Regions from separate parts of the Ruegeria sp. BI7 genome, predicted to be linked through region 1. Evidence: riboswitches for the same ligand, from Rfam matches in the RefSeq annotation. Region 1 holds a riboswitch; each other region holds the start of a gene.
What was found. A riboswitch is a leader RNA that binds a small molecule or an ion and turns the genes downstream of it on or off. The one in region 1 is predicted to bind thiamine pyrophosphate.
Positions count from the first base shown of each region.

Region 1 (10,794 bases):
ATCGTGATCCTCTTTATTTATAGTGTAGCAGTCGCGCCAATTGAAATTCAGGAACCGGGCGGCGCTTTTGGCATGTTGATCCTGAGCTGGTTTGTTGGCTGCGCAATTGGCGTCGTCTTCATGGCTCTGCGACCGTGGTTTCCCACTTTTGTGACAGTCCTGACCAATATCTACCGGCGCTTGAACATGATCTTTTCGGGTAAAATGTTCGTGGCGAATGCGCTGGGCGGTGCCACGTTGGCCATGTTCACCTGGAACCCCCTGTTTCACCTCATCGATCAGTGCCGCGGTTTTCTTTTCCGCAATTATTTTCCTCGCAATACCAGCTGGGAATACGCGCTTTGGGTGGGGCTGATCCTGCTGCTGATCGGCTTGTTGGGAATTTTCTTCTCTCGTCAGCACGTGTCCCAAAGCTGGGAGGCGCGCCGCTAACCGGCCACACGCAGCGTCAGGTTGATCCGACCACCCTTGGGCAACAGTTTTGATGATCCGAACCGGATGCGGTCGACGCCGTGATAGGTCAGCCGGGCGGGCCCGCCCATGATCACCACATCACCCGAGTTCAACCAGATGGATTCGGTCTTGCCGCCCCGTGTCTGGTTGCCGATGCGGAACAGGGCATCATCCCCCAGTGAGATCGACAGGACCGGCCAGGAAAAATCGGCCTCGTCCTTGTCCTGATGCAACCCCATCCGAGCCCCTTCGCCGTAGTAGTTGATCAAACAGCAATCAGGATCACGGTCCGCGCTGGCAAGGTCGCGCCAGATACCAAGAATCTGCTCCGGGATCGCGGGCCATACCGCGCCTTTGGGGTGTTGCGTCTGATATCGGTACCCCGTCTTGTCGGTGACCCAGCCCAGTGACCCGGCCGACGTCATACGCACGGACATTTCCTTACCCGATGGCGTGACTGGCCGGAACAAAGGGGCCGATTTCAGAATCGGCCGCAGGCTGTCGATCAGCCGCTCCTGCGCGGGCCCGTCCAGCCAGGCTTTCCTGATATCAAAACCGCGTAAAAGCAGCCGCGCCATCCGAGAATCCCCGATCCTTGCCAAAACCTTGCCAAAAAGGCCACAGATTCCCGAAAACCTGCGTTTTACAACGCTTGCAGGCCTCTGATCCCGCCCTTATATACGCCGGGACGCGCGATGGTGTAGGGCTGTTGCGCACATCAGATCGGGGCCGGGTGCCATAACGGGTTCGGACCTCGGGACATCGCCTTGAAGAGAAAGGGATTGAACATATGGGAAAAGTAATCGGGATTGACCTCGGAACCACCAACTCGTGCGTGGCCATCATGGACGGCTCGCAGCCGAAGGTCATCGAAAACGCCGAAGGGGCGCGGACCACGCCCTCGATCGTCGCCTTCACCGAAGATGAGCGACTGGTCGGTCAGCCTGCAAAACGCCAGGCGGTCACCAACCCCGACAACACGATCTTTGGTGTTAAGCGTCTGATCGGTCGTCGTGTGGATGATGCAGAAGTCGAAAAAGACAAGAAAATGGTGCCGTACGCCATCGTCGATGGCGGCAATGGCGACGCGTGGGTTGAAGCCCGCGGTGAAAAGTACTCCCCAAGCCAGATCTCGGCCTTCACTCTGGGCAAGATGAAAGAAACCGCCGAGAGCTATCTGGGTGAGGAAGTCACGCAAGCCGTGATCACCGTTCCTGCATATTTCAACGACGCACAGCGTCAGGCCACCAAAGACGCCGGTAAAATCGCCGGTCTGGAAGTGCTGCGGATCATCAACGAACCGACAGCGGCTGCGCTGGCCTATGGTCTGGACAAGGAAGAAACTCAAACCATCGCGGTCTATGACCTTGGTGGCGGTACTTTCGACGTGACCATTCTGGAAATCGACGACGGCCTGTTCGAGGTCAAATCGACCAACGGTGACACCTTCCTGGGTGGTGAAGACTTTGACATGCGCATTGTCAACTACCTGGCGGATGAGTTCAAAAAGGAACACGGTGTCGACCTGTCGCAAGACAAGATGGCGCTGCAGCGTCTGAAAGAAGCTGCTGAGAAAGCCAAGATTGAGCTGTCTTCGACTTCGCAAACCGAAATCAACCAGCCGTTCATCTCGATGGGTTCGAACGGTCAGCCGCTGCACATGGTCATGAAACTGACCCGTGCCAAGCTGGAATCGCTGGTTTCGGACCTGATCAAGAAGTCGATGAAGCCCTGCCAGGCCGCTCTAAAAGACGCTGGTCTGTCGGCTGGCGACATTGACGAAGTTGTTCTGGTCGGTGGTATGACCCGGATGCCGAAAGTGATCGAAGAGGTCACCAAGTTTTTCGGGAAAGAGCCGCACAAGGGTGTGAACCCGGACGAAGTGGTTGCCATGGGCGCCGCCATCCAGGCCGGTGTTCTGCAGGGCGACGTCAAAGACGTAGTTCTGCTGGACGTGACCCCGCTGTCGCTGGGTATCGAAACGCTGGGTGGCGTGTTCACCCGCCTGATCGATCGCAACACCACGATCCCGACCAAAAAGTCTCAGGTCTTCTCGACCGCCGAGGACAACCAGAACGCCGTAACCATCCGCGTGTTCCAGGGTGAGCGTGAAATGGCTGCGGACAACAAGATCCTGGGTCAGTTCAACCTCGAAGATATCCCGCCTGCACCACGCGGCATGCCTCAGATCGAGGTGACTTTTGATATCGACGCCAACGGCATTGTCTCGGTTTCGGCCAAGGACAAAGGCACCGGCAAAGAGCAGAAGATCACCATCCAGGCCTCGGGCGGTCTGTCGGATGAAGACATCGACAAGATGGTCAAGGACGCCGAAGAGAACGCGGAAGCCGACAAGGAACGCCGCGAGCTGGTCGACGCCAAGAACCAAGCGGAAAGCCTCATCCACTCGACCGAAAAGTCGATGGAAGAGCATGCCGACAAGGTCGACCCGACCACCATCGAAGCCATCGAGCTGGCAATTGCCGCGCTGAAGGACGAGCTGGAGACCGAGAATGCCGACAAGATCAAGTCGGGCATCCAGAACGTCACCGAAGCGGCCATGAAGCTGGGCGAAGCCATCTACAAGGCACAAGCCGAAGAAGGTGAGGATGAGCCTGCGGCGGCAGATGCTGCGCCGGGTGAGGACGACATTGTTGACGCCGAGTTCGAAGATCTGGACGACGACAAGCGTAACTAACGGGTAACCGGGCCAATGTGGGCCGGTCCGGTTGCCGGGCCGGCCCAAATACGTTGAGGCTGAAGGAAATACTGATGTCAAAACGCGACTACTACGATGTGCTCGGCGTATCAAAGGGCGCATCAGCGGATGAAATCAAAAAGGGTTTTCGCAAGAAAGCCAAAGAGTTGCATCCCGATCGCAACAAAGACAACCCGGATGCCGAGTCGCAGTTCAAAGAAGCCAACGAGGCTTATGATGTTCTGCGCGACGCCGACAAAAAGGCCGCATATGACCGTTTCGGCCATGCCGCCTTTGAAAACGGTATGGGCGGCGGAGGTGGTCGTCCGGGCGGCGGCTTTGGACAGGGTGATTTCTCCAGCGCATTCTCAGACGTGTTCGACGATCTGTTCGGCGATTTCATGGGCGGTCAGCGTGGCGGCCCCGGTGGCGGGCGCCGTGCGGCGCGCGGATCGGACCTGCGCTATAACCTGCGCGTGACGCTGGAAGAGGCGTTCGCGGGCCTGCAGAAAACCATCAGTGTTCCTGCTGCCGTGGCCTGTTCGGCCTGTGACGGATCGGGTGCAGAAGGCGGAGTGGAGCCGACCACCTGTCCAACCTGTTCGGGCATGGGCAAGGTGCGTGCACAGCAGGGTTTCTTTACCGTCGAACGATCCTGCCCGACCTGTTCGGGTCTGGGTCAGATCATCAAGAACCCCTGTAAAGCCTGTGGCGGTGCAGGCCGCGTGGAAAAAGAGCGTGCGCTGTCCGTCAACATCCCCGCCGGTGTCGAGACCGGAACCCGCATCCGCCTGGCAGGTGAGGGTGAAGCTGGGATGCGTGGTGGTCCTCCGGGTGATCTGTATATCTTTGTCGAAGTGTCGGATCATAAGCTGTTCGAACGTGACAGTGTGAACCTCTATTGCCGCGTTCCGGTCAGCATGGCCAAGGCCGCGCTGGGCGGTTCGATCGAAGTGCCAACCATCGATGGTGGCCGCGGCCGCGTGCAAATACCGGCAGGCAGCCAATCGGGCCGTCAGATGCGCCTGCGCGGCAAAGGCATGCCCGCCCTGCGTGGCGGCGGTGTGGGTGACATGTTCATCGAACTGGCGGTGGAAACGCCGGTCAACCTGACCAGTCGCCAAAAAGAACTGCTGAAAGAGTTCGACGATTTGGGTGAGGATAACCACCCGGAATCAAAAAGCTTTTTCTCATCCGTCAAATCCTTTTGGGATGGGATGAAGGGCTAAGATCACTCCACCAAGTTGCCAAAAGGCCGATCCCCTTGGGTCGGCTTTTTTCGTTTTATAGGTCCAGTTTGTCCATGAACTTCGCGAAAATTGGCCCTTGAATCCCTTCGCATCCCCTGAGATTGTCGCGCCAACCGTTGGGGTGCCCTGATCAAGGGGCTGAGAGGCGTGAATGCGCTAACCCATCGAACCTGATCCGGGCAATACCGGCGTAGGGAACGGTCTACACAAACAGACGTTTTCCATGCTGCGTTGCCCCCTGATGATGGAGCAACGATATGGCGCATATTGCCCTGACAATTGCGGGCTCGGACAGTGGCGGTGGTGCCGGGATTCAGGCGGATCTTAAGGCGATGTCTGCGTTGGGCGTGTATGGGGCCAGCGTGATCACGGCGGTCACGGCGCAGAACACGCGGGCTGTGACCGCAGTGCATGGCATACCGCTCAACGTAGTGGCCGCTCAGATCGAGGCGGTGCTGACCGACCTGGATGTGAGCGCGATCAAGATCGGCATGCTTGCGACCCCTGAAATTATTCAAACCGTTGCCGAGACTATCGCTGGGTATGATGGCCCCGTCGTTCTGGACCCGGTGATGATCTCCAAATCTGGCGATGCCTTGCTGGCACAGGATGCGGTTCAGACCCTGCGTAATGTTCTTGTGCCCCAAGCGACCATGCTGACCCCGAACCTGCCCGAGGCCGCGTGTTTGTTGGGCACCACGGATGCCGAATCCCCCGATCAGATGATCGCGCAGGGGACGGCGCTGTGCGGGCTGGGGGCGCGGTCGGTATTGATGAAAGGCGGACATGGGCGCGGCGACGTTTGCCACGACGTCTTGCTTGATCCTTCGGGAGTTGTGGCAGAATTCACCGCCACTCGGCGCAATACGCGCAATACGCATGGCACCGGTTGCACCCTGTCGTCTTCGATAGCAGCCGGGCTGGCGCGAGGGCTGGGCCTGACCGACGCGGTCGCGCAGGCGCATGAGTATCTGCAAGGGGCCATTGCTAAAGCTGACAGTCTGATGGTCGGACAGGGGCATGGCCCGGTTCATCATTTCCATCGGGTCTGGCCCGCGTGACGGTCTGGTCGGTCATAGGGGCCGGTGTGGCCGGGCTCGCCGTAGCCAGCGAGCTAGTGTCGCGCGGGGCGCAGGTTCAGGTGTTCGATCCCGGCGGCCCTCCGGGCCCGCATGGGTGTTCTTGGTGGGCTGGGGGTATGCTGGCCCCGTGGTGCGAGTTTGAAAACGCCGAAGAACCGGTGTTGCGGCTGGGCAAGGCTGCGTTCGAGTGGTGGACTACGCGTACTCGGGTGGAACAACGTGGCACGCTGGTTGTTGCCAACCCGCGTGATCTGCCGGATCTGCGTCGGTTCGCCCGTCGGACCGGGGGGTATACCGAGATTAGTCAGGCTGAAATTGCCAATTTAGAGCCTGATTTAACCCGTTTCACCAAAGGTCTGCATTTCACGGATGAGGCTCATCTGAACCCGCGACAGGCGCTGCGGGATCTGCACCGCCAATTGCAGGACCAAGGGGTGGTTTTCCGCCGGAAACTGGTCCCGACCCAGCTGGAGAATGCAATCGATTGCCGCGGTCTGCACGCGCGTGAGGTATTGCACGACCTGCGCGGCGTCAAGGGAGAGATGTTGGTGATCCGCTGCCCGGACGTGAACCTGACGCGACCTGTACGTCTACTGCACCCCAGGATACCGCTGTACATCGTGCCGCGTGGGGATGGTTTCTACATGCTGGGCGCAACGATGATCGAAAGCGAAGACAGCAGCCGTATCACGGCCCGATCTATGCTGGAACTGCTCAGCGCCGCCTATGCGCTGAACCCCGCCTTTGGCGAGGCCGAGGTGCTTGAGATCGGTGTCGATCTGCGCCCGGCTTTTCCCGACAACCTGCCCCGCATCCGGCGGCTGGGGCATACGATTTATGCCAACGGACTGTACCGCCATGGCTATCTGCTGGCCCCAGCGCTGGCGCAGGGAGTGGCCGATCTGGCGTTGGACAACAAACATTCGGAGATGGTTGATGAAGATCGTGCTTAATGGTGAATCGCGCGAGGTGCGCTCCGAAATCCTCTCGGATCTGTTGGTCGAATGCGGGTTCTCTGGACGGGTAGCGACAGCTGTAAACGAAGACTTTGTGCCCTCGGGTCTGCGCATTGCTCAAAAGTTGACCGATGGCGACCGGGTTGAAGTCGTCGCGCCGATGCAGGGAGGCTGAGGATGAAAAGCTTTTATGGGACCCAACTTCCCAACTCATTGATGCTGGGCACGGCGCAGTACCCCAGCCCCGCCATTCTGGAACAGGCGTTTCGCGAGAGCGGCGCGGGTGTTGCCACAGTTTCCTTGCGCCGTGAATCCGGGGCTGGGCAGACCTTCTGGCAGATGATCCGCGAGCTGGGCGTGCTGATCCTGCCAAACACCGCTGGTTGCCACACGGTCAAAGAAGCCGTAACCACCGCCCATATGGCGCGTGAGGTGTTTGACACTAATTGGATCAAGCTGGAATTGATCGGCCACACTGACAGTTTGCAGCCAGATGTGTTTCAACTGGTCGAGGCCGCGCGCATACTGACCGAGGACGGGTTTCAGGTTTTCCCCTACACCACCGACGACCTGATCGTGGGCGAGCGTCTGCTGGCCGCCGGGTGCGAGGTGCTGATGCCTTGGGGTGCACCCATCGGGTCGGGGCGCGGGCTGAACAATGAATATGCTCTACGCGCGATGCGGGCCGAGTTCCCCAATGTTCCATTGGTTGTGGATGCCGGGATCGGCCTGCCCAGTCACGCTTCGCAGGCGATGGAGTTGGGTTATGACGCCGTTCTGCTGAATACCGCTGTCGCTCGTGCTGGAAACCCTGTGGCCATGGCCCGCGCGATGATACTGGCGATTGAGGCCGGGCAACTGGCGCATCAAGCCGACCCGATCGAGGCGCGCGATATGGCCGAACCGTCAACTCCGGTAATCGGAAAGGCCTTCTTATCATGATGTTAGGCCGATTTTATCCGATCTTCGACCACTCTGATTGGTTGCGCCGGATGCTGCCCCTGGGTGTGAAGCTGGTGCAACTGCGGATTAAGGATCAGCTTGATGTGGTCATACGGGAACAGATCGCCCAATCACGGGACTTGTGTCGTGCCCACGACACCGTGCTGGTGGTCAACGACCATTGGCAGGCGGCTATCGACGCTGGTTGCGAGTGGATTCATCTCGGGCAAGAGGATCTGGACGAGGCCGATCTGAAAGCCATCCGCAAGGCGGGGCTGAAACTGGGTGTCTCCACCCACGATGATGATGAATTAGAGCGAGTCCTGACCATGGACCCGGATTATGTGGCTTTGGGCCCAGTCTATCCGACGATCCTGAAAAAAATGAAATGGGAACAGCAGGGCCTGCCACGCGTCACCGAATGGAAGACGCGGGTGGGGGATATCCCTCTGGTCGCGATTGGCGGCATGAGCGTTGAGCGGGCGCCGGGCGTCTTGCAGGCGGGGGCCGACATCGTCTCGGTCGTCACGGACATCACGCTGAATTCCGATCCAGAAACCCGCGTTCGCGAATGGATCGAGGTCACGAGATGAGCCGCTATGCCCGCCAGATGATCCTGCCCGAGGTTGGACCGGCAGGCCAGACCCGCCTGTCAGCAGCGCGGGTTCTGGTGGTGGGCGCAGGCGGGTTAGCCGCCCCGGTCTTACCCTTGTTGGCCGGGGCCGGGGTAGGGCAATTGACCATCCTGGACAGAGATGAAATCGCGCTATCGAACCTGCATCGGCAGACATTGTTCGCTGAATCCGACTGTGGGCGCTCCAAGGCCAAAGTCGCCGCAGAACGCTGCCGGGCGCTGAATGGTGACATCACCGTAATGGCCGAGAATCAGGCTCTAACAAATCAGAATGTGTTAAATTTTGTCCGCAGCTCTGACATTGTTCTGGACTGCGCGGACAGTTATGCGGCCAGCTATATCCTGTCGGATACCTGTTTGTTGCAGGGCAAGCCGCTGATCAGCGCATCCGTATTGGGGCTGACCGGCTATGTCGGTGGGTTCTGTGCTGGCGCGCCGTCCTTGCGTGCGGTGTTCCCGGATGCACCGGATAGCGGCGCGAGCTGTGCAACGGCCGGCGTGCTGGGCCCTGTCGTTGGGGTAATAGGTGCCTTGCAGGCGCAAATGGCGCTGGGCGTGATCCTTGGCCTGGACCCCTCGCCTTTGGGACAGTTGGTACAGTTTGACGCCCGCACGCTGCGCAGCACCACATTCCGATTTGACGGCGCACCGGAACCGGCGCACCACTTTCGATTTCTTTCCGCCAGCCAATTGACCGAAGATGATGTGATCATTGAACTGCGCACCCGGGACGAGGCCCCCGAGCCTCTTCACAGCAGAGCACGTCGGGACATTGTTGAATCCCTGAAAACAGAGCCTAACAAAGGAAAAAGACTTGCGCTTTGTTGCTCTAGCGGATTGCGCGCATGGCGGGCGGCTGAGCAAATTCAATCGGATTGGTCCGGTGAGATTGTCCTGGTTGCAGCCTCAACTACATGAGTGAATTGATACACGAGGTAGGTGGAAACCGGTGACTATCGACCAAAGGGGTCTAAGGTTGTTTGGGCGCGTTAACCTTTCGGAAACCGATTCTGCGCAAATCTGAGCGCATGACTCAGGACGCCTTTGCCGAAGCCCCGATGCTGTTTGAAAGTGACGAAGCCCCGGTGGCGCCCCTGCCCTCGGGGCGATTGCCGTCCTATATCAAAGACCACCGGAAACGCCTGCGGGAACGGTTCATGTCAGGTGGATCAGCGGCGATCCCGGATTATGAACTGTTGGAACTGGTGCTGTTCCGTTCAATCCCGCGGCAGGATGTAAAGCCGCTGGCACGGGCGCTGATGGACACGTTTGGGGATTTCAACCGGGTTCTGACCGCGCCCGAGGAACGGCTGCGTCAGATCAAGGGCGTTGGTGACACGGTGATCACCGATTTGAAGATACTTGAGGCTTGCGCCCATCGCATGGCCCGGGCGCGGGTGATGCAGCGGCACGTGATTTCAGGTTGGGATGCACTGCTTGACTATTGTCACACCACGATGGCCCATCGCGAGACGGAGCAGTTCCGGGTGTTCTATCTGGATCGCAAGAACGTGCTAATCGCGGATGAGGAACAGGCCAAGGGCACCGTCGATCACGTACCGGTCTATCCGCGCGAAGTTGCGAAAAGGGCGTTGGAATTGAATGCGTCAGCCTTGATCCTGGTACACAATCACCCTTCGGGCGATCCGACCCCGTCGCAATCAGATATCGACATGACCAACCGGATACAGGACGCATGTCTGGCCCTGGGGCTGACGCTGCATGATCATCTGATCATCGGCAAATCGAATGAGCTGAGCTTTCGGTCGCAGGGATACCTGTAGCGAGTTACTGAACCCAGATCTCGACCCGGCGGTTGATCTTTCGGCCCCATTCGGTGTCGTCGCAAGCCATCGGCATCGCCTCACCAAACGCATCGACTTGCAATTCAACACTATCGGGAATGGCAGTTTCCACCGCCGCCAACACCGCATTGCGCACGGTTTTGGCGCGCAGCAAGGCGATCCGCTTATTTGCAGTCGCGGCTCCGTCGCCGTCGCTGAAACCAACGAACACCAGCTTACGCGCATTCAGCGTCCCGGCCTCAAGCTGTTGGGCCAAATGCTGGATGTTCGACCGTGATTGTGCGTCGGGGCGGGACGAGCCTGCCTCGAACCTGACCGATAGCGACAGCCGGGACATGGGTCTGAGGGTATCGACCATGCGCTGCAATTCCTCCAACCCAACCTCGGGGCCACCCGAGGCCACCGCATTGGCCAGACGATCGCCCTGCAGTCCGATCCGCATCATCTCGGGTTCCTGATCGACAAAACCCGCATTGCGGATCGCCTTTTGGGCTGCGTCGCCTTGGGTATAGGCCAGAAACTGCCGGGCAATACGGGGCAGGCGGCGCTTGGGGAGGTACAGGAACATGGGTGAGGTCAGCGGGTAGTCCTCGGTCTTGATCGTCTGCCGGGTGGCCATCAACACGTGACCACATCCACCGGTCAGGGGCAGTGCGCGGGCCGCGTCAGCCTCGGCCTGGCTAGCGATGCCGATGGCAAAAGGGTCCTTGATGACCTTTTGAACCAGATCGCTGCTGCGCTTATGCCGGATAACGGCATCAGACAGATCGATACTGGCGGGTGAAAGCAGTTGATCCTCGACCCCTTGTGCCAGACCTGATCCGACGTCGGGCAGGTGCAGAGCAATTGGTGCGTCGGGTCCACCCAAGGTGGACCAATTGTCAATCGCGCCAGAAAACACCAAGGCAAGAACCGCCGGAGAGATTTGGGGCACGGGATTGTCCGGCGCCACGATGGGCACCAACGCATCCAAC
Region 1 is NZ_JBQFSK010000003.1:227,026-237,819, reverse strand. Features, by position in the region: gene ACR0JB_RS10660 (ABC transporter permease) at 1-432, shown strand, start outside; gene ACR0JB_RS10655 (alpha-ketoglutarate-dependent dioxygenase AlkB family protein) at 429-1,031, opposite strand; gene dnaK (molecular chaperone DnaK) at 1,244-3,151, shown strand; gene dnaJ (molecular chaperone DnaJ) at 3,226-4,380, shown strand; TPP riboswitch at 4,509-4,615, shown strand; gene thiD (bifunctional hydroxymethylpyrimidine kinase/phosphomethylpyrimidine kinase) at 4,659-5,462, shown strand; gene ACR0JB_RS10635 (FAD-dependent oxidoreductase) at 5,459-6,436, shown strand; gene thiS (sulfur carrier protein ThiS) at 6,420-6,614, shown strand; gene ACR0JB_RS10625 (thiazole synthase) at 6,617-7,381, shown strand; gene ACR0JB_RS10620 (thiamine phosphate synthase) at 7,378-7,974, shown strand; gene ACR0JB_RS10615 (HesA/MoeB/ThiF family protein) at 7,971-8,933, shown strand; gene radC (RadC family protein) at 9,044-9,799, shown strand; gene ACR0JB_RS10605 (phosphate ABC transporter substrate-binding/OmpA family protein) at 9,804-10,794, opposite strand, start outside.

Region 2 (10,794 bases), on a different contig from region 1:
CTTGGCTTTGACGGCGTCGTCATGGGCGGCACCGGCGACGCGGGGTCAGGCGCATCAATCGTTGTGGACGGCGGCACCGACAATGTGCTGACCCTGTCTAAAGATACCCTGTTGATCGCCGGCAACGATCAATTGGTGAATGGAGGCGACGGCAACGAACAAATCTCGCTTGCGGGTACGGCCCTTGGCAACATGGATCTTGGCGCAGGCACCAACGGCTTTACCGTCGAAGACGGCGCGGCCTTCTATGCGTTGGATACGGTCAATCTGGGTGCTGACGGCTTCATGCAGGTGAACGGTGATTTTGTACTGGGGGCCAATCTGGGTCTGGACGGAGATTTGACGGCGACGGTTGCGGCCAGTGACTTTACCTTCAGCGGCAATGTCAGCCAGACATTGAACCTGACCGGAAGCCTGGCCTTTGGAGCAACGGCAACGTCAACCTTCGACGTGTATTTCCTGACCTCTGGGGCATCGGGTGGCAACAGCGACCTGGTTAATGCCACCGGTAATGCCACCATGGGCGGTACGCTGGTGCCACTGCTGAATACGCTGGAAAGGGCCTTGCCGCTTGTCATCATCAATCTTGATGGAACCGCCGCAGACGCGGGCACGCTGATCGAAGACACTGTGGTGCTGGATTATTCCATCGGCCTGAACGGCTCCACCTCTGACGGCAGTTCGGTCGACCTGGTGATCACGCCGGATTATTCGACCCCCGGCATGAACGCCAATCAGGCGGCCATCGGGGATTACATCAACCAAGTTCTGAACGGGCAGGGATCGGCTGCCCAAGGCCAACTGTTCGCCTTGATCGGCAACATGCAGTCCGAGGCCGATGTCATCGCCGCAATCGAAAGCCTGTCGACTGCCGACTATGCCGCCGATGCCGTGGATGCGCTTTATGGCACCCGGGTATTTGCGGATACACTGCACAATTGCGAACGGTTTACCGATTACCAGTTCGGGGATGACCCGCGCAATTGTGTCTGGTTCTCAGGCGGGCGGTCTTTTTATGACCGCGATCAGACCGGCATGTACGAAGAGCTGGACATCAACGACACCAACCTGTCGGCTGGTGTCCGTCTGCCGGTTGGGGATGAGCTATTCGCTGGGTTCGCGGTAGGCTATGACGAGATGAGCCTACGGAACGGGTCGAATTACAATGCAACGGGTGATCGGTTCAATCTGGGTGCCTCGCTGACCAAATACACCGGCGCGTGGGAGTTTGCAGCCCAGCTGTCGGCCGGTTGGTCAGACTATGATACGCTCAGCGCGGGCGGGATCAGTGGCGTGTTGCCCAACGGTCAAATCGTAAGCACCGTTGGTGTCAGCGAGATCAAGCACAAGATGAACCATCAGAACCTGCGTCTCAGCCTTGCTTATGACCACAGGTTCGCGGGCGGCAGTTCCTATCTGCGCCCTGAGGTAGCCGTTGATGCCACACGTCTGGCAACCGAAAGCAATGGCGATGCAACCCTAGCGGGGGTCGTTCTGCAAGACGATAGCGAGATGATCTATTCGTTCACGCCTTCGCTGGAAATCGGAACCGAGCAAACCCTGAGTGCCTCGCAGAAGCTTCGCGCAAGTTTTCAGGTTGGTGCCATTCTCTCGTCGGATGATACCGTATCGGTCACCGCCGGGTTCAACGGAGCGAGCACCGCTGACGGTGGGTTTTCAAACACCAGCTTTGTCGGCGACGCGCATGGCTTGGTCTCGGCCCGGTTGGGGCTGTTTGCGCTGGATGACAGCAGCTTTGTCAATCTGAGCCTCGATCATTTGTTCGGAGACTCAACCAGGGCCCTACAGGTAGGTCTTGGCCTTGGACTACAATTCTAATCGATGAGGGACAGCAGGATGAAAACTTGGATAAGCGCTTTGGGGGTCACATTGGGATTGGCAACTCCCCTTGCTGCGCAGGAAGGCGCAGCGCCGCCATGGTCGGTCAATTGCAGCAATCGGGCCGTTGGGTCCGAGTTGATCTGCGAAATGACCCAAAGCATCGTTTTGACCGAAAACAACCAAAGGCTTACGTCCATCGCATTTATAAAGGCTGCAGGTAAGGACGAGACTGAGACCGTGCTGACCCTGCCATTCGGTCTTTTGTTCTCGGAAGGGCTGGTTGCAAAGGTGGATGATGCCGAGGTCGCCCGTCTGGAGTTCCTGACATGCGAGGCACAAGGTTGTTTTGCCCGTTCGCCAGTTTCCCAGGAATGGATGTCTGCGATGCGGGCAGGTAATCAATTGCAGATCGACGCTAAAAACAGGGTCGGAGAGCCAATTTCATTTGGCTTCGATTTGACTGGGTTCAGCAAAGTATCCGATCTATTGCCCTGAGAGTAGTTTCCCTTCAATGCAAGAGCGTGCGGAGCCGAAAGGATCGGCTCCGCCTCGGTGTTTAGTCTTTCACGGGCATGTAAAGGTCGCCGCCTTCACGGAATTTGGCGGCCATGGCCTCCATCCCCTCTTTCTGCGCTTCAGTTCGAATGTCGTGGCTGATCCGCATCGAGCAGAATTTCGGCCCGCACATGGAACAGAAATGCGCCACCTTATGCGCTTGTTTGGGCAAGGTTTGGTCGTGGAATTCCCGCGCCGTTTCCGGGTCCAGCGACAGGTTGAACTGATCTTCCCAGCGGAACTCGAACCTGGCGCGGGACAGCGCATCGTCACGACGTTGTGCGCCCGGCAAACCCTTTGCCAGATCAGCGGCATGAGCCGCTATCTTATAGGTGATAACCCCAGTTTTCACATCATCCCGGTCCGGCAGCCCCAGATGTTCCTTCGGCGTGACATAGCAGAGCATCGCACAACCAAACCAGCCAATCATCGCAGCACCAATGCCGCTGGTGATGTGGTCATAGCCCGGCGCGATATCGGTGGTCAGGGGGCCAAGCGTGTAAAAGGGCGCCTCGTGGCAACACTCCAATTGCTTGTCCATGTTTTCTTTGATCTTGTGCATGGCTACGTGTCCGGGGCCTTCGATCATCACCTGACAATCTTTGGCCCACGCGATTTTGGTCAGCTCACCCAGCGTCTCAAGCTCGGCAAATTGTGCCTCGTCATTGGCGTCGGCGATAGAGCCGGGACGCAGACCGTCGCCTAGGCTGAACGACACATCATAGGCCCGGCAGATGTCGCAGATTTCGTCGAAATGCTCATAGAGGAAGCTTTCCTTGTGGTGATGCAAGCACCACTTGGCCATGATCGACCCACCGCGCGACACAATACCGGTAACCCGTTTTACCGTCATCGGTACCATATGCAGGCGCACGCCTGCGTGGATGGTGAAATAGTCGACGCCTTGTTCGGCCTGTTCGATCAGCGTGTCACGGAACACTTCCCATGTCAGGTCTTCGGCAATGCCGTTGACCTTTTCCAGCGCTTGATACAACGGCACGGTGCCAATCGGCACCGGGCTGTTGCGGATGATCCATTCACGAGTGTTGTGGATGTTGCGGCCGGTCGACAGGTCCATGACGGTATCAGCACCCCAACGGATCGACCAGACCATTTTATCGACCTCTTCTTCCATCGAAGAGGTCACAGCCGAGGTACCCATATTGGCGTTGATCTTGACCTGGAAATTACGCCCGATGATCATCGGTTCGCTTTCAGGGTGGTTGATATTCGCAGGGATAATGGCGCGACCAGCGGCGACCTCGTCCCGCACGAATTCCGGGGTCACATAATCAGGGATGTTTGCACCCCAATCATTGCCTTCGCGCTGTTCAACGACACCTTCGCGCAATTGGTTTTCGCGGATGGCGATGAATTCCATTTCCGGGGTGACGATGCCGGCGCGGGCATAGGCCAGCTGCGTCACAGCTTTTCCATCCTTGGCGCGCAGAGGGCGCGGGCGCACAGGGAACTCGGGCGTCAACCGATCACCTTCGACAAAGCCGTTGTCTTCCGGTTTGATCTTACGTCCATCATATTCTTCGACATCTGCTCGAGCCTCAATCCACTTGCGACGCAGCGGCGCCAGACCTTGCCGAATGTCCGTCATCACCTGCGGATCGGTATACGGCCCTGAACTGTCATACACAGGCAAGGGTGGCTCCCCCGCCGTGGGGTGGACCGAAATTTCACGCATTGGCACGCGCACATCCGGGTGCAATGTGCCGTTTACATAGATCTTGCGCGATGCGGGCAGTTCACCGGCGGTGATTTTGGGGTTGGGGACGTTCATGTTGGTGCTCCTCAAGCAGTTCAACTTAAAAAGACACCAGATGAGTTTTGGCTTGGGGAAACGAGAAGGCAGACAGCCCCCTGTTCGGAGTGCGCTTGCCCGGTAATGTGGCCTGCGCGCCCTAGCTTCCTACGCCAGTATCAACTGGGTCAGGTTCAAAGGGTCGCGTCGCCGGGCATTGCCCCGTCAGCCTCTCAGTCCCCTTGGTGGGACTCCCCTGCGTACAGGTGATTTAGCTTGAGGTTCACGGCTTAAACAAGCACCAAAATTCATTTGTTTCAGATTTTCTCGAACGGCCGGGACCTTCCATTCGGTGCAGTGTGTCACCAGAAATACGGTCCTATCTGATGCGCATGCCGACCTATTCGACAGATACTCCGCATATCGACGGTAAGTTAAACGCAGTTATTTAACATAAGACGTCTTATTGGGTAATTCCCTCTTTTGAGGGAGAATTGTCGGAGTACGTAATTAATGAGACCGAATTAATGGGACTCGTCTTCCCAATAATTCAACGACTTAAGATTTTCATGCATTTTGGTGGATTTCGCTGATTTAGACTTAACAAGCTTGTCTCAGACTGCAGAAATACGATCGTCGACTGCGACGCGCATCGAGAACCTCCGAGAGCAGACACAACTCCCAGACCGACAGCTTCACAGCGTAAGGTTTTGCGCTGAACAATGTTGAGCGACAATGTGCCCTGCCCTGATCGCTTGCGGCCCAAAGCTGCCTTTGGTCAAAATCCGAAACGCTGCTTTGCGGCATTCCATGAGCGGACATTGGAAAACTATTGAACTTCTGTTTGAGACTATTTCATCGAAGCTGCTTGGTAGGCCAAAATGCAATTGCATAGTATCGCCAATGGTGCATTGGTTCTCTACAGAACAACCCAAGAGGCAAGTTTCGGATGCGAATTTCTAGAATTGTTGTTAAAAATTATCGTGGTTTAAAGAGTGCTGATGTTAGCATCGACAACGATCTCTCCTGCATTATTGGCGAAAACAACACTGGCAAGACGGCTTTACTTCGTGCTGTGCAAATATGCCTCGATGTATCCTTTCCTTCCATGTTCCGCTCCCTTGTTAGGGAAGACATCCATACCAGCGTCGACATCGCTCATCCAAATCAAGTTCTTATCGGTGTTGAATTGAGTGGTTTTGAAGGAATCGTGAACCAGGAAGCATTGGTTGCAACTTGGAAAACAGAGGCTAACAAGGCGCGCATTTTCTATCGGTTTCGCCCGAGGCTGAGCGTGCGAGAGGCGCTAGGGACAGAGGAAATCGTTGCCGGTGATCTGACTTTGGAGGACTATCAGTGGGAACTAAAAGGCGGAGGCAACCCTGCAATCGATCTCACGGAAATCGATTGGGACGATGAAATCGGTGAAGCTGTCCGCTTCTCGGATTTACAATCGTATTTGGTGGTGAGCTTGCCGGCATTGCGCGATGTCGAAAATGAGCTGCGTAACTTCAGAACGTCCCCATTGGTCCGGTTGATCGAAGCATGCGAGATTGACCAAGGGGAGCAGGATGCGCTGATTGCAATTCTTGACAACGCTAATCAACAAATAGAGGCATCAGCTGCAGTTGCAGACATTGCAAACTCTATCGACGCATCTTTCAAGGATGTGTCAGGGCCAGCATTTGAGATGGATGCGACGCTCGGACTTTCCGCTGCAACATTTCAGGCAATTGTTCGCAACCTAAAAATACTGCTTTCCGACTTGGCTATGACGTCTTTTGAACCTGGCCGAAATGGTCTGGGTATGAACAACATTCTGTATATTGCCATTTTGATGGAGTACCTGGAAAGACGGCGTGCTCGCGGGAACTCAGCAGGACAACTCGTACTTGTCGAGGAACCGGAGGCGCACTTGCACCCTCAACTTCAAGCTTCCTTGCTTGTTGCACTGCGATCAAAGGACGTACAAACTCTTCTCACGAGCCACAGTACACAGATAACCTCGCTTGCACCCTTCAATACGCTTATATCTCTTACCAAACGCGCCGACGCTTCTGTCGTATCGTGCACATTGGCCGCTAACGATCAATTGGATGCAAATGCCATCGCCGATCTTGAGCGGTATCTGGACTCCACAAAAAGCGACTTGCTGTTTGCACGAAAAGTAATGCTTGTTGAAGGGGCCGCTGAGCTCTTTCTTCTCCCAGCGCTTTATGAGGCAGTACATGGCGGGAACCTTGAGCGGGAAGGAATTTCTGTTGTTGCTATTCACGGGGTGCACTTCGATGTATTTACTCGTTTGTTCCGCACAGGAAACCTGGAGAAAAAATGCGCAGTTGTGACTGACGCGGATTTAAGGCCGTCGGACGCAAGCGATGAATTTGATTTGGTTGTAGAAAAGCCGAACCTTGCTGCCCTCCAAGGAGAGTTCGTCCGGGTATTTGCTGGCGCAACGACGTTCGAGCGTGAGCTGGTGACAGTTGAAACACTGCCAATGCTCATCGAAGCTTGTAGGCAGCTTGGAGCGCCTCAGATCACAGTGCAACTCGAGACCGGTCTCGCTTCTCTTCAAAACGACAATCTGGGACCAGAGATTGAAAGTCAGGTTATTGAAGACCTAGGAACATCTGTCCTCAATACTGCCAAACGATTTGGTAAAGGCCGGTTCGCGCAGGTCGCAGCGCGTCATGCGCACCTATGTTCAGGCTTGCCTCAGTACATTCAGCAAGCGATTGATTGGCTTCAAGAATGACTACTTTGACGCCGCAACAACGGCAAGCAGTTGAGCACAATGGAAACTTACTCCTTACAGCATGTCCCGGCAGTGGAAAAACGCGGGTCATTATGGCGAAGTTACTGTTGCTCGCCGAACAATTGGAAGACACTCCGCGCTCGGTTGGTTGTATCACCTATACCAATGCCGCCGTGGAGGAGATTGAAAGCAGGATAAAGCAAAACGGCTCTCAATCGCTACTAGAGCGCTGCGAGATCGCAACCATCCATGCATTCTGCCTACGATTTATCTTAAAGCCCTACTGCTGGCTCATTCCCGAACTGCCCGATGGTTTCAAGGTTTTGACACGTGAGATGAGCCTCTTCGACCGCCTTGTTAGAACGGTCGAAGATGAGATTGGCAGGGCAATACAGTTTCGAACCTTTGAGGATTACGCTTCTTTGCGGATGGACTCAGAGGGCCGAGCCGCAGGCGTTGGTATTGATGGGGGAATTGTCAGCGAGGCCAATGCCGCAAGATATTGGGAGTTGATGCGTCGCAATGGCTACATCGACTTTGCAATGATCCTTTTCTACTCGCTTCGAATTCTACGCGAGCACTCCTTTGTTGGGCATGGTCTCTCATGCAGGTTTGCTTGGCTCCTTGTCGATGAGTTTCAAGACACAACCGATGTTCAGATTGCAATTCTGGGCGAGTTAGAGCGGCATCTTCGAAGCAGGTTTTTTCTTGTTGGTGACGAAAACCAATCGATCAATGGCTTCGCGGGCGCTCGTCCAGACTTGGGTCAAGCGTTCGCAATCGGTGTGCAAGCTGAGCAGAACTTTGTTCTCACGGGCAATTTCCGTTGCGCGCCTCAGATCGTTAATCCCGCCGAAACACTTACACCGCGCATGCCTGCAATGCACTCGGCAGGCGCGGCTGCAAATGTTGCCGGAACCGTCGAATACCGCCACGTCCAGTCTCCCATTGTAGGGATTACTGACTACTTCTTGCCGTTGCTCGAAGCACAAGGAATCCCACTTGGTCAGGCGGCTATCGTCGCTCCTTGGTGGAGGCATTTGATACCTGTCGCGAGGAGGCTGCGCGAGTTCGATGTGCCGGTCTTTGGACCGGGTGCCCGCCCGTATCAAAGGAGACGGCTTTACGCTGTACTAGCCGAGCAACTAGGAGCTGCCGTCGAAGCACAAAATCTGTCACAGCTACCGGGTGTGGAAAAAGCTATCTTTCGGTTAGTTAGCGAAGCAATGGGGCAGACTCGTTTCGATATCTTTTCCTATTCCGGTCGGTGTTCGGCGTTGGCGTTGGTATACGCAGCGCAGCAAAGTGCCATTGATAACCCCGGCGGATTGGACTGGCTTCGCGCCTCTGCACAGATCGTAGGTGATATCCTTGTGCGCGATGAATGGATCGATCACGTAACAGCAACCGCGCTTACACACTCGGTTGAAGAAATTGCTGCGGACATGGCGAGGAACGATGTCGATGTTGAAAACTTACAGATCGCCGACCTCGGCCTGTTTGCCAATCCTGACAACGCCTTGAAATTGATTACGCTTCATAACTCTAAAGGACGTGAGTTTGAAGCGGTCGCAATCATACACGCCAATGAAGGCAACATTCCGCATTTTGCTGCAAAAACGCAGTCTGAGTTCGATGAAGCGCGCCGACTATTCTATGTCGGCATCACGCGTGCCAAGAGGCACCTCATGGTTTTTTCCGACCAAACGCATTATCGAAACGTACCGTCGCGCTTCATTAGAGGAGCTGGTCTCGCATAGCTTGTGAATACTTGCATAAGACGGCCACTGGAACATGTCGGGTAGATGTCCAGTTAAAGGAAATCGGGATAGCAATTAATGGTTGCAGCGAAGGTCAGCTTTCCCGCCCGCACCCTCAAAACCACTTAGCCGGGAACATTAGCAATAGCTGATCGAGTTCATCGTTTTGCTCAGGTTCGAGTTGGGAACGGAGCTCCTGCATAGTAGGGTCCCTGCCCCATCGCTTCTCATGCACGCCTGTGATTGAAAACAGGTTCACGCGCCGCTTCAGTAATGCTGCCATGAAGCCATGTGTCTTACGGCGTACGGCCACGGAAGATGCGCGGTATGGTCGATCCATCGATGTAATATTACGTGGATTTGGTCGCGCCGGGAAAGCGACACTCGAAAAGAGGTCGATCGGTGCGCGACTATGTGGGTTGGATTTCATAAGGATGTTCGCAAATGCCAGCGCAAAGTTTTGAAATTCTCGCTTGTTCTTGTGCTTCGACCGTTCAGGCAAGCTCCGCTCGAGTGCAGCCTCCAATTGGATTGCACCATCCCAAGCAACTTGCACACGATGGTTGTCGCGCAATTGTATTGTCGTTGATGCAGACATGTCAGGTAGTCCAAGCTGTGTCGCATAAGGGGAACCGCACGCACGGCATGTGAGCGCGACATTGCTTCCGTTAAACACGAATGCCGTTCCTGCTTCGCGATCATTGCAGGCCAAACAATGCGTTGTGAGTGGCCTTCTATGCCTCCAGCAGAACGTCCGAGTGATTAGACGCCAAGACAAACGCAGAAACTGATCGTGACCGTAGAGCTGATCCACAAGCAGGCAGCGTGGGCACCAAGCGAAGGCCGGTATCCCGCTGAAGCGGTCACCACCCATATTGATGCCCCCTGCCCGCCTCAGCCACTTTGTATGAACGCCGGGCTTGGCAGACGGTAGCGTGAGCAGCTCCAGCCTGCGTTTGATGGGGTCCAGCGCATCATTGAGGCCGGCTAGAACAACACCGTGATCCAACGCATCCAGATCCTCAGGCAGCGCAATCGGGTTCATGTAGTCATCAGACTGGAAAAGGCTGCGAAGATATGAACGGACATCCATTGAGTTCATGGCGGCGGCACGACTTACGAATGATGTCAGGCTTTCCATGTCATAGGGCGTGACCTTCATACAGGCAGGTCCTGGTCGCGATATTTTAACCAGGTGTCGAGATCCAAACGCTCATTGTCAGACACGATTGCGTAAATCGCAAAGCCGGTAAGAACCTGCATAACGGTTTTGCAGATGCCATGCGTTTTGGTGATGATGGCCTTTCTCAGCTTGGGGTCACTGGATAATCCCCCCTCCTCCTTAACAGGGCACCATCGTTCGAACCCTTCTAGAAATTCAATGAAGTCATCTTCTGCGGGTGTCCACGCTCGATACTTAAGCTGGAGAGATCGCCCAAGAATTTGCTCGTCTTCCATGGCCCATCGCCAAATGCGTGGTGCTCCCGTCAGGACAACCCGGATGTCATATTTGGACATCAGATAGTGGACGTAGTTTTGATACGAAATCCTCTGTCTTTTCTGGAAGCTGTAGATACGGTGAAAATCCTCCAGGATAACAAGACGTGTGCCCAAATGGCCGAGAAGCTCGAGGGTTTTTGAATATGACGTTTGGCGAACGAGCGGGCCATATCCCGGGATATCAAGATTGGCGCGAAGCGCGTCGCAATAGTCGATGATGTCACCACTCGGATGGATAAGCTCATTCACGACGGGGACTATCTGTCTTCCGCTTCGCCCGTTGGTCACCTGAGGGTGCTGTGTTGCAAACTCCTCTAGAATGCGTGTGAGACCCATCCCCGCTGGCGCGGTTATGAACACAAGCTTGTTGTCGCAATCAGACGGCGCTTGAACCAATTCGTCGAGACGGTTTCGAAGCGCACGCCTTGCCGACGTATCGAAATAGGCACCCTCACGAATGTAGTGAATGCGCTCCGGGACCGATGCCTTTGACATATCGGGAAACTGCTGCGTTGGGACCCTGCTCACGACAATTTCCCCCGCTCAGAGTAATGCCGAAATCCATCAAGATCGCGAATATCTCGACCTTGCGGCAAGGAGCCCAATTTAGATGGGGTTGTAGCTTTCTT
Region 2 is NZ_JBQFSK010000015.1:51,944-62,737, reverse strand. Features, by position in the region: gene ACR0JB_RS21205 (hypothetical protein) at 1-1,839, shown strand, start outside; gene ACR0JB_RS21200 (invasion associated locus B family protein) at 1,858-2,337, shown strand; gene thiC (phosphomethylpyrimidine synthase ThiC) at 2,399-4,189, opposite strand; TPP riboswitch at 4,299-4,418, opposite strand; gene ACR0JB_RS21190 (ATP-dependent nuclease) at 5,100-6,905, shown strand; gene ACR0JB_RS21185 (UvrD-helicase domain-containing protein) at 6,902-8,665, shown strand; gene ACR0JB_RS21180 (TniQ family protein) at 8,781-9,827, opposite strand; gene ACR0JB_RS21175 (TniB family NTP-binding protein) at 9,824-10,660, opposite strand; gene ACR0JB_RS21170 (transposase) at 10,690-10,794, opposite strand, start outside.
Region 2: it holds a riboswitch for thiamine pyrophosphate, as region 1 does, so the genes downstream of both, thiC (phosphomethylpyrimidine synthase ThiC) here and thiD (bifunctional hydroxymethylpyrimidine kinase/phosphomethylpyrimidine kinase) in region 1, are expected to answer to the same signal.

Region 3 (10,794 bases), on a different contig from region 1:
TTCACCCTAAGATAGGTCCATTTTAAATGCGCGTCAATTATGCGCATGATTAATGCTGGCAACCTTTGGCGTCCGCTGCTGCCAATCCTATACAATGGCAGATTATTGCTACGCGTCGCCCGGGTGGCGAAAGGGCACAGCAGAATACACCGTTTTCTGCGATAACTGTGGTGGTATCTTCCCTTGATCTCGCACTAAAAAGGCCCGAAATACCAAGTTTTTTACAAGGGCAACATTATGCAGAGCGTTCTCATCACCGGGTCAGCCGGTTTTATTGGCTTTCATCTGAGCAAGCTTCTGCTGGCCCAAGGGTACCACGTAGTGGGGTTGGACTCTCTGAACGATTATTATGATGTGTCGTTGAAAAAGGCCCGCCACGACATGCTGGCGCGCGAACCCAATGGTAAGAATTTTTCGCCCGTCATCGGCAAGGTCGAAACCCCCGGCCTGATGATGGAGCTGTTCGGGGAACATGGTTTTGACTATGTCATTCACCTCGCTGCCCAAGCTGGGGTGCGCTATTCGATCGAGAATCCGCGCTCGTATCTGGAAAGCAATGTGATAGGGACTTTCGAAATTCTGGAAGCGGCGCGGGCGCATCCGCCAAAACACATGCTGTTGGCTTCGACTTCTTCGGCCTTTGGCGCCAATACCGAGATGCCCTATAAGGAAACCCAACGCGCCGATCATCAGATGTCGTTCTACGCGGCCACCAAGAAATCGACCGAAAGCATGGCCCATTCCTATGCGCATCTGTTCGATTTGCCGATCACCATGTTCCGGTTTTTCACCGTCTATGGCCCTTGGGGTCGCCCGGACATGGCGCTGTTCAAATTCACCAAAGCGATCCTCGAGGGCAATGCGATCGATGTCTATAATCACGGTGACATGAAACGCGACTTTACCTATGTCGAAGATTTGGTTGAGGCGATCCGCCTGCTGATGGACGCCGTCCCTGTGCGCCCCGCAGACGGCAATGTTCGAGAAGGGGACAGTTTGTCACCGATCGCCCCCCATCGAGTGGTGAATATCGGCAACAATGATGCGGTACAGCTGACCGCGTTTATTGAAGCCATCGAAACGGCCACTGGCATCAAGGCGAATAAAAACATGATGCCAATGCAGCCCGGTGACGTGCCCGCAACTTGGGCCGATGCATCGCTGCTCAGGGAATTGACCGGTTATCAACCAAGGACTTCGGTCGAAGATGGTGTGGCTGAGTTTGTTAAGTGGTACCGCGACTTTTATCGTCCCAACGCGGCTGGGACCGAAAGGTAAGATGGTTAGCCTTCAGGCCTAAAAGATTGGTGGCCGTCCTCTCAGTTTTGAGGTTCGGCCTCTGAAATTCTCAAGGGTAAAAACGCAAATTGTTCCAGTACCCGGAACGTAGTTCAAAACCTTTCCTACGGTGATTGTTCCTCAGGGCGCTTATGTTGCGCATCTCTCAATCCAACTGAACGGATGCCAATTTGAGCATCCAAAAAAAGCACTTTAACCCGGTTGTCTTTTCGTCCGTTCCAACCTACTGACAACCTCACCTCGGGGTGCGTGGCCTGCCGCGCTGAGATGCTTTTGGCGAACCCGTAGAACCTGAACCGGCTAGAACCGGCGGAGGGAAAGGTAACGGTTTCATCCACCCTTGCCCTCTCGCCGCAATGGAGGATGACATGAAACATCTGATGATTGCTGCGGGACTTCTGAGCGCAACAGCGGCTGTCGCGGCCGACAAACCTCAGCTGACCGTTTACACCTATGACAGCTTTGTCTCGGACTGGGGTCCGGGCCCGAAAGTAGAAGAAGCTTTCGAAGCAGTATGCAACTGTGATCTGAACCTCGTGGGCGTCGAAGACGGCGCGGCACTGTTGTCGCGTCTTCGGCTTGAGGGTGAAAACACGGACGCCGATGTGGTGCTTGGGCTGGACACCGGCCTGATCGCAGCGGCCAAGGAAACTGGCTTGTTTGCTCCCAACTCGGTCAGCGCCGATTATACCCTGCCGATTGAATGGTCGGATGACGTGTTCGCGCCTTATGACTGGGGCTATTTTGCTTTTGTCCATAACGCAGATGCGGCGGCACCTGCCAATTTCCGTGAACTGGCCGAGGGTGAAAGCAAGATCATTATTCAAGACCCGCGTTCGTCCACTCCGGGTCTGGGGCTGCTGTTGTGGGTCAAAGCGTCTTATGGAGACGAAGCCCCCGAAATCTGGGCCGGGCTTGCCGACAATATCGTGACCGTGACCAAAGGTTGGTCCGAGGCGTATGGCCTGTTTCTTGAGGGTGAGGCGGACATGGTGCTCAGCTACACCACATCGCCTGCTTATCACTTGATCGCCGAGGATGACGCCAGCAAAGCAGCGGCTGCCTTTGATGAGGGCCACTATATGCAGGTTGAAGTTGCGGCGAAGCTGGCCGGTACCGATCAGCCCGAACTGGCGGATCAATTTCTGGAATTCATGGTCTCGGACACCTTCCAGCAGATCATCCCGACCACCAACTGGATGTATCCGGCAGTGACCCCTGCGGCTGGCCTGCCCGAAGGGTTTGACACGTTGATCACGCCTGAGAAATCCTTGCTGTATACCCCGGATGAAGCCGCCGCCGTGCGGGATCAGGCGCTTGCGGAATGGCTGGGCGCGCTCAGCCAGTAAGCCCTTGGCCGGGTGTTGGCGCAGCGGCACTGGTTGCTGCGCTGATATTGGGCACATTGGCCGCGGTAGCCCTGCGCGCTGATACAGCGGGTGGGTTGGGTCCGGCCGATTGGGCGGCGCTGCGCTTTACGCTGGTTCAGGCGGTGTTGTCTGCGTTGTTCAGTGCCGGGCTGGCTATTCCGGTCGCCCGGGCACTGGCGCGGCGTCGGTTTCGTGGGCGGTCTGCCCTGATCGCCCTATTGGGCGCCCCCTTTATCCTGCCGGTCATCGTCGCGATCCTTGGGTTGTTGCAGGTTTTCGGACGTGCCGGCTGGATTTCAGATTTTTTAGGTCTGTTTGGTTTGCCGCCGCTGCGCATCTATGGGTTGCACGGGGTGGTTCTAGCCCATGTATTTTTCAACCTACCACTTGCCACGCGGCTGATCCTGCAGGCGTGGCAGGAAATTCCGGCAGAAAGATTTCGGTTGGCCGCGCAATTGGGTTGCGACGGCTTTGCCATGTTCCGTCTGATCGAACTGCCAATGTTAAGGCGCATTCTGCCAAGTGTTCTGGCCGTAATCTTTGCGATTTGCCTGACTAGCTTTGCCGTCGCGTTGACTCTTGGCGGAGGGCCCCGCGCAACGACACTTGAACTCGCGATCTATCAATCCTTTACCTACGATTTCGACCTTGGCCGCGCGGCGTTGCTTTCTGCGGTGCAACTGGCCTTGACCGCTGCTGCCGCGCTAGCTGCTTTGAAGTTTTCGCGTGGTGACGGGTTCGGCGCTGGATTGGATCGCGCGATACAACGATGGGATGGCGGCGCGCCTGCAGTCGATGCGTGCTGGATCGGGCTCGCGGCAGCGTTTCTGCTTCTTCCTTTGGCTGCCGTGGCGATCTCTGGCCTATCTGGGTTGCTCGAAATGCCTGCCTTGGTGTTCCGTGCGGCGGTGATATCGGTTCTGGTTGCCACTGCTAGTACGATTGTTTTGTTGATGCTTGCACTGCCGATGGCCATGGCCGTTGCAACCGGTCGTTACGGGATTGTCGAGCTTAGCGGTATTTTGGGACTGGCGGCTTCACCGTTGGTGATTGGTACCGGGATGTTCATTCTGATCCGCCCCATCGCTAATCCAGTAACACTGGCATTGCCGGTAACCGCGTTGGTGAATGCCGTCATGGCCTTGCCCTTCGCGCTACGCATTCTGGTGCCGGCAGCCCGCGACGTGGTGGCGCGACACGGACGGCTTGCCCTGTCGCTGGACATGGACAAGAAAACATTCTTTGCCCGCGTCCTGTTGCCGCGCATGCGCCCACAGATCCGCTTTGCCACGGGTTTGTCAGCCGCGCTATCGATGGGAGATCTGGGAGTTATTGCCCTGTTCGCCGATCCACAGATCGCGACCTTGCCCTTGCAGATCTATCGGTTGATGGGGGCGTATCAGATGCAAGCAGCGGCCGGGGCAGCTCTGTTGCTGTTGTTACTGTCGATGGGGGCATTCTGGCTTTTGGATCGCGGAGGGCGGTTGCATGCTGAAACTTAAAGGCTGCGTAATCGAGAACGGAAAATTTTCGTTGCGTGCTGATTTTGCCGTCGAGACCGGTGCCAGTGTAGCCATTATTGGGCCGTCTGGCGCGGGAAAGTCGACACTGCTTGAGGCGATTGCCGGGTTTCGTGACCTCAAACAGGGAAAGGTATTCTGGGACGGAGACCTTATATCCAACCGCGCCCCTGGCAAGCGCCCTTTGGCGATGCTGTTTCAGGATGGCAATCTATTCCCACATCTGACGGTCGAACAGAATATCGCTTTGGGCTTGCGCCCGAACGGGCGGTTGACGGTTGATGAGCAATCTCAGGTCCAATCCGCACTAGATCGGGTTGCCCTGCCGGGTCTGGGTGATCGCAAGCCAGCCGAACTGTCTGGAGGTCAGCAAAGCCGGGTCGCATTAGCCCGGGTTCTTGTGCAGCGTCGTCAGATGTTGCTGCTGGACGAACCGTTTGCGGCGCTGGGGCCGGCACTGAAGGATGAAATGCTTGATCTTGTGGCTGGGTTGCTGGCGGAAACCGGAGCGACCCTGCTTATGGTCAGCCACGACCCGCAGGACGCGCGCCGCATTACCAGTCAGACGGTTCTTGTGTCTAACGAACAGGCACATCCTCCTGCGCCGACCCGGGACCTTTTGGACAATCCACCGCCCAGCCTGCGCGACTATTTGGGGTAGGGACATTGGATGGAAACCTGCGAAAGGAAGCTCGCAGCCCGGCGCGTAGTTGAAAGGTTTCTGCACGCCGGACTGACGGGGAGGGACCTTATTGCCGGTTGTGGAAAATGAATCCGAGGAAGTTCAGCAGCAGTTGCGCCGCAAGAATCTGCGTACTTTCGGTCTGGTCATAGGCAGGGGCGACCTCAACCAGATCAATGCCAACCACATTACCGCGTTTACTGAGCCCCTGAACGATTTCCAGGACATCATAGTACTGAAACCCGCCGTGGCTGGGTGTCCCTGTTCCGGGCGCAATCGACGGGCAGAACGCGTCGATATCTATGGTGACGTAATAACGCGCACCTTTGGGGATACGATCCAAAACGCCCTCAGTTCCCAGTTTACGCACCTGTCGTACCGATAGGATATCTGAACCCCGCGCCCGCGCGTCGTCATAACCTTCTTTCGCGGTTGAGGACACGTTGCGGATGCCCAGTTGGGTCATGCCCGAGACATAGTCTTTTTCGATTGCCCGACGCATGGGGTTGCCGTGACCATCGGTGACGCCTTTGCGTTCGTCGACAAAGTCCAGATGCGCATCGATCTGGATCACATGGATTGGTCCGTTCTTTGCGCAATCTTCTTCAAAGGCGCGGATGCACGGAATGTTGATCGAGTGATCTCCACCGATAGTCACCGGCAGAGCGCCCGCATCGAGGATTTTCTTCACACCGAATTCGATGTTGGCGTGGCTTTCCTCGGTCTTGGTATGGATGATGTCGGCATCGCCCAGATCGACGATGCGCACATCGCTGGCCAGATAGGTTGCGTCATCCTCGTGGTCATAGGCACCGGCGTGGCCAAAGCTGAACAGGGTTGACGCTTCGCGCACAGCGCGCGGCCCAAACCGGGCACCGGATCGAAACTGACACCCGAAATCGAAAGGTGCACCAAGGACGGCGACATCAGCGTCGATCTTATCCCAATTCTCGACATAAGGTTTTTTGCCAAAAGTCGCGATGCCGACAAAAGGCAGGTTCAGACGACCAGATTCATAGCCATGACCCGACATGATTTCTCCGTTTCTTATGGGTTATCGGTACGCCAATTCCGGCAGGAACAGCGCGATTTGAGGGAAAGCCATCAACAGCCCGGTGACAACCAAAAGGATGATTAGAAAGGGCGGCACGCCGCGGACCACCTCGACAAAGGGGCGGCGGAATACGGCGATGGCGGTGAACAGGTTGCAGCCAAAGGGTGGTGTGGCGGCTCCGATGGCAACTTGCAGTGTGATCAGAACGCCAACCAGTACCGGGTCCAACCCACTGGCCTTGATCATCGGCGCAAAGATCGGAACTAGGATCAGGATCACCACGATCGAGTCAACGAACATGCAGCCGAGGAAGAAGGCCACGTTGATCGCTAGCAACACCACAAGCGGGCTGGCTTGTTCCAGCCCCAGCGCTGCGATGATAGTCTGCGGCACTTGGGCAAAGCTAAGTGTCCAGCTAAAGGCGGCACCGGCGGCAATCAGGATAAACACGACGGACGTGATGGCCCCTGTGGACAGGGCAATATCGAACAGGTCTCCGACCTTGATCGAACGAAAGATCACAACCTCGAGGATGACAGCATAAAGCACGCAGATTGCCGCCGCTTCGGTGGGTGAGAACACGCCGCCATAGATGCCTCCGACGATGATCGCCGGAAATCCCATCGGCCACAGGGCTTTGCGCAACGCGGTAAAGCGCTGTCCCCACCCCTCGCGAGGCAGAACTGGGATATCGTGACGGTAAGCGTACACCATGCAATAGGCCGAGAATAACACTACGATCAGCAACCCGGGCAAGATGCCCGCGATGAAAAGCTGCGAAATCGATGTCCCCGAGACCACGCCATAGATGATCATGCCGATGGATGGCGGGATCAGATAGGCCAGATCAGCGGCATTTACGATCAACCCGATCGAAAAGCTGTCGCTATAGCCCGATTTCAGCATCCGCGGCCGCATCGCACCGCCAATGGCCACCACCGTCGCCTGGGTCGACCCACACACAGCTCCGAACAAGGCGCAGGCCGAGGTGACGGAAATTGCCAGGCCGCCTTTGATATGGCCCATGAAACTCATCACAAGATCGATAAGCCGGTTGGCGGAATGTCCTCGCGTGATGATATCAGCGGCCAAAATGAACATCGGCACCGCGATCAGCGCAGCCGGCTTCACGCCCCCGATCATCTGCTGGATCAGGATTTGCATGTTCATTTCAGGGAAGTAGACGAGAAACCCCAGCACAGCCGCCGAAATCAAGGGCATTTTCATTGGAAAGCCTGCCAGCAGCAGGACGATCATTACAACCAGCATCAACTCGGTCATTTGTCCGCCTCCGCAGTATCTTGGAATTTCTTGATGGCTGACGCGGTTTCCGGATCTTCATAGCTGTCAATTTCGAGGTACGAGACATAGACGTCCTCGTCAGCGAAGTTCAGGTTACGGATCGCAGTCAGCAGGTATTGGAACGAGGCCAGTGCCAATCCGATCACCACCCAGACATAGGTCAGGTACAGCGGCAGCTGCAGCGCCGGGGTGATCCGCCCGCGCGAGGCGACTTTCTGCACATATTCAAACGCGTACCAGGCCAGCACACCCATCACGATGGCTGTGGTGGTGGCGATCACTACCATCAGGCCTTTGCGCAGTTTGACTGGCAAGGCGTCATAGATGGCTGACATTCGGATGTGGATGCCCTTACGAGTGGCGTAGCCCAGTCCCATGAAGGTGACGATCACAATTAGAAACTCGTTCAGCTCTTCCGAAAAATAGATGGATTGGTTGAACACATATCGCCCAAAGACATTGGCGATGGTGTTCACGGCCATCAGGGTGACCCCCCAGCCCAGGATCCAGATTTCTATCCGTCCGATGACGGCGTCGATCTTTCCCAACAAGCCGAAGGGAGTGGCAGTATTGCTTTGCATGGTTTCCCCCCTTTGAAAGCCCCCACGCGCAAGGCGCGTGAGGTAGTTTTGAGTGAGTGGGTGGGGAGGGATCAGTTGCCCGACAGTTCCGCCTGCAGCGCGTCCAGCAGTTCCTGACCACGGTCGCCTACCGTGTTGACATAGGCGGCAGAGGTGCCCGTGCTGCGCTCACGGAAGGCGTCACGCTCTTCTTCGGTCAGAACGACCAGGCCAATGTCAGGTTTGGCTTCTTTGATGATATCCAGACGTTTCTGATTGAAGTCGGTGACGACGCCATCAATGAACCCGGTCATGTCGGCCATGGTGTCGCGCACAAGTTGCTGGCGGTCTGGGTTGAGGGTTTCAAACCAGTCCGAACCGGCAACGACGGTGGTGACAAGCTCTTGCTCACCGGCCCAGATCAGGTGGCTGGTGACCTCGTAGAACTTCATCTCTTCGATGGTCGGGATCGGATTGACCTGACCGTCAACTGCGCCGAGTTGCAGCGCGCCGAACACTTCGCCAAACGGCAGCGGGGTCGGGCTGGCACCCATGTTTTTATAGGTCTCCAGCAGGATCGGCGACACCATCACCCGCATCTTGAAGTTGTCAAAGTCTTCGGGCGTGCGGATTTCGCGGTTGGTGGTCCAGACCTGCGGCCCTTCGGAATACATGGTCATAACTTCCAGACCACGCTGGCGGAAATCATCGTTCAGCGGACCGTAGATGGTTTCCGAGTTGCTGAGGATGTTCGAAATCGCGGCCGGATCGGATGGTAGCAAGTAGGGGAGCAGGAAAACCTGGCTTTCTGGCACCACGGTGCCAAGATTGCCAATCGATACGTTGGTGAACTGGATGACACCGTCGGCGGCCTGTTCAACCGTTTCGGTCGGCGTGCCCAGCGTGCCCATCGGATAGACGGTCACGGTCACTTCACCATTGGTGGCGGCTTCGATGCGCGATTTGAACTCCTGCGCGTAGGCATCCATGATCGAGCCCGGAATCTCTTCGATTGCGAACTTCCAATCCTCGGCCAAGGCGGCGAGAGGGGTCAGGCCCAGCAATGCTGCTGCGGCAGTTATCTTGAGGGGATGAGAGGTCAAGGTCATGTTGGTTTCTTCCCTGTTGCCTTATTGGGTTTGGTCTTCAGGGATCAGGACAGCATAGAAAATTACACAAAAAAATATCATCTTGTTTATGTTCACATGAGGTATTTTTATGTAAATAACACCACGACTCCCGAAAGGCGGATAAGCGTTGAAACTGCTCAGAAATACTCTGCTTGAAACCTTCGTGACCGTGGTCGAATGCGGTGGGTTTACGGATGCGCAATACGCATTGGGCATTACGCAATCGGCGATTAGCATCCGAATCCGAGATCTGGAAACGGCGCTTGGCTATCGGATTTGCGAACGCGGCCGCGGTGGGTTTCGCCTGACCGAACGGGGCGAAATCGCCTATCGCAAGGCCGGAAACATCTTGCGCAGCGCCCGCGATTTCGACGCTGAATTGCTGGAATTGCGTGGGACCACTACCGGAGATCTGCGGATTGGCACCATTGATGCGGTCAATACACTGGCAGAGCTTAATCTGGCGCAGGTCCTTAAGCGGTTTCTCGACCGTCCCAACGAAGTGCAGCTAGAGGTGGTCGTCGCATCACCAACTGAGTTAACACAGAAACTGATTACCGGTGATTTGCATGTTGCAATCGCTCCCTTCCGCAATCAGGTCCCAGAGCTGACATACACCGAACTGTGCCAGGAAGAGCATCGTTTGTACTGTGGGCAGGATCATCCCTTGTTTGACTTACCCGACGATCAGATTGATCTGGATGTAATCTCGCAGCACCAAATTTGTCAGCGCTCCTACAACATTCTGGTGTCACCGGTGCTTCAGACTGCGCAGCCAAAAGCCACCGTGGCAAATATGGAAGCAATGGCGATGATGATTGAAACCGGTCACTTTTTGGGTCCGCTGCCGGTACACTTTATCAAAAACTGGGCCCACCGCGATCGACTCAGAGAGCTTGCGCCGGACAAGCTGAACTGGAACTCAACCTTTTACCTCGCAACACGGCCATCACTGGCCCATAGGAGGGCGGTTGAAATTCTGGTGCAAGACATCGTTAAATCCTGCAAGCGTGGTCAAGAGTCATAGCCGCTTAGGCATCGTCATCCACAAAGTAGATTTCGGCGAACGCTTTGGCGACGGCCTCAGTCGTCTCTTCTCGGCGGCGTTCGATGTGTTTTCGAATGGTATCAACTGCGATGCCTTCATCGCGGTCTGCAATATTTTGCATGATCATCAGGTGGCTGGGAATTTGGCTATTCGTCGTTTCAGCCCCACCATTCAAATACGCATTCTTTAGGTCGATCAGGCGAACGAACCGGATGCGCGCATTGAGGTTCTCAAGAATACGCACAAGTTCCTGATTTTTGGACCCCTTGGCAATGTCCACATGGAATTGCTCATCCAACTCCAACAACCGCCGGGGGTCTTCGCACTGGTCATATTCCCTCAAAACCCCACGCAATGTTTCCACCAATGCGGCCAGCTGACTATCCGAGGATTTGCGAATAGCCAGCCTCACAGCTTCCGTCTCAACCGCGATCCGGGCCTCATACAAGGAAAGAATCTGAGAGGGGCTAAGCGGACGGCAGAAAAATCCCCGCCTGGCCTGAAAGGTCAGGAACCCTTCGGCCACCAGCCGGTTCAGCGCTTCGCGTACAGGTGTCCGGCTGGTGCCAAAGCTTTTGGCCAGGGCAACCTCATTGATCTGGGATTCTGGCTTGAACTCAAAGTTCTCGGCCATCCTGCGCACAAGATCATAGACGCGACCAACACGATCTTCGGTTTTTGTCATCCGGTTTCCTCAAGTCAAAGATCAAGCTTTGGACTAACAGGTTTTTGCCGGGGTTTGAACTGAGTATTGACTGGTCGGCAAAACTGTATAATCAATTGTCGACAATTAGAATAGGCGACTCACGAAACGGAGGTTCATGTGTTG
Region 3 is NZ_JBQFSK010000002.1:401,394-412,187, forward strand. Features, by position in the region: gene ACR0JB_RS09375 (GDP-mannose 4,6-dehydratase) at 238-1,278, shown strand; TPP riboswitch at 1,531-1,635, shown strand; gene thiB (thiamine ABC transporter substrate binding subunit) at 1,668-2,648, shown strand; gene ACR0JB_RS09385 (ABC transporter permease family protein) at 2,624-4,171, shown strand; gene ACR0JB_RS09390 (thiamine ABC transporter ATP-binding protein) at 4,158-4,850, shown strand; gene speB (agmatinase) at 4,939-5,904, opposite strand; gene ACR0JB_RS09400 (TRAP transporter large permease) at 5,926-7,206, opposite strand; gene ACR0JB_RS09405 (TRAP transporter small permease) at 7,203-7,808, opposite strand; gene ACR0JB_RS09410 (TRAP transporter substrate-binding protein) at 7,880-8,896, opposite strand; gene ACR0JB_RS09415 (LysR family transcriptional regulator) at 9,045-9,944, shown strand; gene ACR0JB_RS09420 (GntR family transcriptional regulator) at 9,949-10,650, opposite strand; gene ACR0JB_RS09425 (thiamine pyrophosphate-binding protein) at 10,789-10,794, shown strand, end outside.
Region 3: it holds a riboswitch for thiamine pyrophosphate, as region 1 does, so the genes downstream of both, thiB (thiamine ABC transporter substrate binding subunit) here and thiD (bifunctional hydroxymethylpyrimidine kinase/phosphomethylpyrimidine kinase) in region 1, are expected to answer to the same signal.